Linked DNA regions of Pleurocapsa sp. PCC 7327. The protein of the gene in region 2 interacts with the protein of the main gene of each other region in a pairwise test. Links are inferred from orthologs where the notes say so. Each region holds a gene or a part of one and is shown on either strand. Other genes may lie near its edges.

Region 1 (2,974 bases), 2.7 Mb from region 2 along the record:
TGGTTTCTCAAGAGCAAATTCGCGAGCTGATTCCTCTAGAAAAACCTCAGTCCGTCTGGCAACTGCCAACGCAACAGATTATCGCCCGACTCAAAGCCACGCCTCCCATCGCCGACGCTGAAATTACCCGTCAAATTCTGCCGCCTAAATTGACCGTCGAAGTAACCGAACGTCAACCCGTAGCCGTTGCCGTATCCGGTCGGGAAGTCGGGTTTATAGATGCCCAAGGCATTTTTATCCCTAAAAGCTTCTACGAGCAAGCGGGTCAAAATTGGAAAGTCCCAACGCTTAAAGTCATTGGTTATCGGGATCTCTATCGCCAGCAGTGGACGCAATTGTATTCGCTCGTCGCTCGTTCTCCTGTAAAGGTTCTAGAAGTCGATTGGCGAAATGCTAACAATCTCGTTCTCAACACGGAGTTGGGGACGGTTTATTTTGGTTCCTTTACCGAACGATTTCCCGAACAATTATCGGTTTTGGCTCAAATGCGCCAGTTGCCATCGCGAATTCCCAGCGCTCGAATGACTTATATCGATTTGAGCGATCCAGCTTTCCCTACCATCCAACTAAACTCGCCAAAAAGCGATCGCCAAGATCCCTCTTCTGTTAGGAACTAATAACAATATTGTCTGTCCGATAACTTTAGAGCAAAGTCTCTTGACAAAGTGCAAATAAGATTTTTAGTCTAAAAGCGTAACGTTAAGAAAAATAGAAATAACTTTCTAGATGAGAAATAAAGTTATATAAATTACCTGAGGGTTAAACCTCACAAGATTAGAAATAGGGTAAATAGGTTTACTCCTAACCGTCGAATCCTTAAAATTTGTGTATAAACTTTTCCCGATTGCAATGACACTTGATAATGAATTAAGACCGATCCATCAGAGCTTAAATAGTATTAGCGAACCTCCAGCAAAAGAGGATAATCACTATCCCCTCAACTCGGCTGGGTTACCCTTGTATCGAACCGAGCGGATCCCTGGGAAACCTAGGGAAGAATTTAGGAGTGACCAAATCGTGCCAAGTAACGTTGCCAAAATCAAAGTCATCGGTGTTGGCGGAGGTGGATGCAATGCCGTCAATCGCATGATCGAAAGCGGCGTTTCTGGAATTGAGTTTTGGGCAATTAATACGGATGCCCAAGCCCTATCGCAATCAGAAGCTCCCCAACGCTTACAAATCGGACAAAAATTGACCAGAGGTCTCGGCGCTGGAGGCAATCCGGCAATTGGGCAAAAAGCGGCTGAAGAATCGCGCGAAGAAATCGCCCATGCCCTAGAAAACACCGACCTGGTTTTCATCACGGCAGGCATGGGAGGAGGAACTGGGACGGGAGCTGCTCCGATCGTCGCTGAAGTGGCAAAGGAAATAGGCTGTCTGACGGTTGGGGTGGTCACTCGTCCTTTTACCTTTGAAGGTCGTCGCCGCAACAGTCACGCAGAAGAAGGCGTTAGCAACTTACAAAGCAGAGTCGATACTCTGATTGTCATTCCCAACAATCAATTGCTTGCGGTCGCTAATGCGGAAACTCCCATGCAAGAAGCCTTTCGGATGGCTGACGATATTCTGCGGCAAGGGGTGCAAGGGATCTCGGATATCATTACGATTCCCGGGCTGATCAACGTTGACTTTGCCGATGTCAGAGCGATTATGGCAGACGCGGGTTCGGCATTGATGGGGATCGGCATAGGCACGGGTAAATCGAGGGCAAAAGAAGGCGCGATCGCAGCGATTTCTTCTCCCCTACTAGAGTCTTCTATTGAAGGCGCTAAAGGCGTGATTTTAAACATTACTGGCGGTCACGATTTGACCCTGCACGAAGTTAATGCGGCGGCAGATATTATCTATGAAATCGTCGATCCCAACGCTAACATTATTTTCGGGGCGGTAATCGACGAGAAAATGCAGGGCGAAATCCGAATTACGGCGATCGCGACCGGATTTTCCGGCGAAATCCAAGCTGGTGCGAAAAGTCAAGTGAGGACAACCGTTAATCCAGTCAATCCAACGACACCTCAACCCGAACCAGAACCACCACCGAATAAGCCGGGCGGTTTAGACATTCCTCCGTTCCTGCAAAAACGGCGTTTTCAACGCTAGAAATGAGTAAAGTTCCTATTGCTCTAACGATCGCTGGCTCCGATAGCGGTGGCGGTGCGGGAATCCAGGCGGATTTGCGCACTTTTGCGTTTCACTGCGTCCACGGCATGAGCGCGATTACCTGCGTGACGGCGCAAAATACGCTAGGCGTGACGCGAGTAGAGGCAATGAGTCCAGCCGCAGTAGCCGCTCAAATTGAGGCAGTGATGAGCGATATTGGAGCCAATGCGGCGAAAACGGGAATGTTGTTAAATCGAGAGATTATTGAAACGGTCGCCGAACAAGTTGAAAAGTGGCAACTGAAGCAGTTGGTCATCGATCCAGTGATGGTATCGCGCACGGGTGCCCAGTTAATCGACGACGACGCGATCGCGAGTTTACGCGATAAATTAATTCCTAAAGCGTTAATCGTTACGCCAAATCGCTATGAGGCACAGCTTTTAAGCGGCTTGGAAATTAATACCCTCGAAGATATGAAAGCAGCTGCCCAAATGGTGCATAAATTGGGAGCAGGGGTAGTTTTAGTCAAAGGGGGCGGTATGATGGGAGAATGGCGAGGGGTTGATGTTTGGTTTGATGGCGAGCATTGGGAAACTTTAACGACGGAAACCGTCGATACCTCTAATACTCACGGAACGGGCTGTACCCTTTCGGCAGCGATCGCGGCTAATTTAGCCTTGGGCAAAGATCTTTGGCTCGCAGTCGAGCAGGCGAAGAACTACGTGACGACAGCCTTAAAGTATGCTCTCGATATCGGTCGAGGCACGGGTCCAGTGGGGCACTTTTTCCCGTTACGCTTAGAGAAAAATAGCTAAAACGCATGACAGCTAATTCGCGGAGCCAGTCTCCAAACCCCTTAGCCAAAAATCTTTCT
Region 2 (2,872 bases):
TAATATGCCCTGAAAAACAGATCGTTTGAGACTCCAACTCACCGTCCAGATTAATAGCCAACTAGGGGCAATTCCCAATAACTCCATCCCAGGCAGACGAACGAAAGTCAAACACGCACAAAGAAGCACCGAAGCACAAATTATAAACCCATTGAGAATTTGGCGCTGCTCGGAAGACCATTTTGATTTTGATAGCTTCATCACTTTGGTTCCAAATCGCTTTTGAAGGGATGGACGAGCGCCCATTCCAAACTATCGATTGGGGCTGTTATGATTATCGTAGCTTCGGGAGCAGGTCCTTTTTGCAAATTGACCGATTGGACGCGACCGATTGGCAAACCTGCGGGAAATAATTGGCTGACAGCGGAGGTACTCACCGTGTCGCCGGGGCGAATATTGGGGACTTTTTCAAAAAACTCCATAACAGCAATTTGAGAGCCGCGTCCTTTGATTAAACCCATCGAACGACTGCGAGTGACAATCGCGCCAACGCGACTGTTGGGATCGCTAATCAAGAGAACTCGACTGCTATGAGGTGTCACCTCGATGACTCGACCGACTAATCCCCCAATTCCGGTGACTGCAAAACCCTTTTCAATGCCATCTCGACTGCCTCGACCTAAAATCGCTTGCTGCCACCAGTCGTCTGCGCTGCGTCCGATAATAGGCGCTGCGATCGCGGATCGTTTATATTTTTCAAAATCGCCTAAAAGTTTTTTTAATTGCTGATTTTGCTTTTCTAATTCGCTAATTCTCTGTTCTAGTTCTAGAATACGAGCATTCGTAAGTTTTTTTTCTACCAAGGAAGCTGGTTCGGATCGAAACGGACGAACGAGCCAGGAATAGATTTCTTGGATAGCCTTTCCTTGAGTTTGGCGCAGCAACCAAGCAACGCCAATGACCGAGAGAATTAAAAGTATTTGTACTCCGAGTCGAGTCCACTTTACTCGCCGCACCGCAAACATAACGATAATTTTTGCCTTTCTCCTGTTGCCTTACTTATGCCATCCGAGCGCTTTCGTTGAGGATTCGCTCCAAAATTTTAGGATTCTTGAGTACTTCACCCGTGCCTTTAACCACACATCTGAGCGGATCTTCAGCTACGTGAGTAACGATGCCCGTTTCGTGACTGATGAGCGTATCGAGTCCCTTCATCAAAGCGCCTCCTCCAGCTAGCATAATTCCGCGATCGATAATATCTGCTGCCAGTTCGGGAGGCGTCCGCTCTAGCGTGCGCTTGACGGCATCGACAATCGTTGACAGAGGCTCTGCCATGCTTTCTCGAACCTCTCCTCCTTTAATAGTAATGGTTCGGGGTAATCCAGACATAAGATGTAAGCCTCGAACTTCTTGAACTGGTTCTTCATTATGAATGGGGTAAGCAGAACCCAGTTTGATTTTAATGTCTTCTGCTGTCCGTTCGCCAATAATCAAGTTGTGGACTTTTCTCATGTACTGCACGATTGCCTCGGTTAGCTCGTCGCCTGCAACCCGAACTGATTCGCTCAGCACTCTTCCCTGTAAGCTTAATACAGCGACCTCAGTCGTTCCGCCGCCGATGTCAATAATCATGTTACCCGTTGCCTCTGTCACGGGAAGTCCCGCTCCTAGAGCAGCTGCTACTGGTTCGTCAATCAAGCCAACTTCTTTGGCTCCCGCACGAGTCGCCGCTTCTATAACGGCTCGGCGTTCAACTCCAGTGATTCCGCTAGGAATTCCTATCACCATGCGAGGATTGCCGAGAGGATTTCCTTCATGGGCGCGACGGATAAATTCCGATAGCATAATTTCAGCGCTGTAGAAGTCAGCGATAACTCCATCGCGCAAGGGACGCAGCGCGATAATATTACCCGGAGTTCGCCCTAGCATTTTCCTAGCTTCTTCGCCGACAGCTAGGGGGGTTTTATCTCGATCGATCGCAACGACAGATGGTTCTTCTAAAACGATGCCTTTACCAGATATATAAATTAGGGTATTGGCAGTCCCCAAATCTATGCCCATGTCTCGCGACAGGGAAAAACGTTTAAAAAAATTCACAGAACTTTCTCCCCCCACTACGATTTAGGATTTACGATGCTGCTTTACGATCGCCCAATAGAATTGATGTGGATTGGATCTTATTACTTTTTTCCTTCTAAGTCTAGCGAAGTTAACGAATTCGATCGGGAATTTTACAGTTCCTCGTTAGGACGGGGATTCAAGTCATGCAGGAAATCTTCCGCACTGTTACGAGATATTATTTTTCCAGTTAGTTTCGATTGGTGCGCTTACGAGCTACAATAGTGAGAGTATATTTGTACTAAAATAACGGAAAATGAGAGGAATTGACGAATGAGTCTGAATGTCGTACATTTGGTAGGTCGCGCCGGCAGAGATCCGGAAGTTAAATGTTTTGAATCGGGAAGCGTCTTGTGTACGTTAACTTTAGCGGTAAATCGCCCTACCAGTAAAAATGACGAACCCGATTGGTTTAATCTGAAAATTTGGGGCAAAACGGCAGAAGTTGCTGCTAACTACGTTCGGAAGGGAAGTTTGATCGGCATTCAGGGGACGTTGACAATCGAAACTTGGACGGATGACAAGACAGGAACTGAGCGTTCGACTCCCGTTATTAGAGTGGATAGACTCGATTTGTTAGGCTCGAAGCGGGACGCCGACTCCAGCGCAGTCGGCGGCTACGGTAGCGGCAACAGCGAGTTTTAAGATCGATTCGCGATTTCTGTAGGGTAGGGGACAGACGCTAAAGGTTTGCCCGACGCGCGTCTTCCCCTACTTCAATAACTAATCTGTAGGGTGACGGAGGCACTAACTGTTTGCTCGCCGCCAATAACAGGGGTAGTAGCAGAATCGGTTCTAGCTGCCTCGCGAGCCA

The links. Proteins that work in one complex are often made in the same cells at the same time.
Region 1: the proteins of PLE7327_RS15930 (region 2) and ftsZ interact in binary tests that used the Escherichia coli proteins (3 or more experiments, as listed by UniProt). The link is inferred for Pleurocapsa sp. PCC 7327 from one-to-one orthologs.

What each region holds. Positions count from the first base shown.
Region 1 is NC_019689.1:816,029-819,002, reverse strand. It holds ftsZ (cell division protein FtsZ), read left to right. Parts: upstream 1-849; coding sequence 850-2,100; downstream 2,101-2,974. Other genes in the region: PLE7327_RS22530 (hypothetical protein), read left to right, coding at 2,921-2,974; thiD (bifunctional hydroxymethylpyrimidine kinase/phosphomethylpyrimidine kinase), read left to right, coding at 2,103-2,915; PLE7327_RS03625 (cell division protein FtsQ/DivIB), read left to right, coding at 1-617. UniProt on the Escherichia coli protein: Essential cell division protein that forms a contractile ring structure (Z ring) at the future cell division site. The regulation of the ring assembly controls the timing and the location of cell division.
Region 2 is NC_019689.1:3,563,591-3,566,462, forward strand. It holds PLE7327_RS15930 (rod shape-determining protein), read right to left. Parts: upstream 2,002-2,872; coding sequence 1,000-2,001; downstream 1-999. Other genes in the region: mreD (rod shape-determining protein MreD), read right to left, coding at 1-201; mreC (rod shape-determining protein MreC), read right to left, coding at 201-965; PLE7327_RS15940 (single-stranded DNA-binding protein), read left to right, coding at 2,332-2,703; PLE7327_RS15945 (SIMPL domain-containing protein), read right to left, coding at 2,775-2,872. UniProt on the Escherichia coli protein: Forms membrane-associated dynamic filaments that are essential for cell shape determination. Acts by regulating cell wall synthesis and cell elongation, and thus cell shape.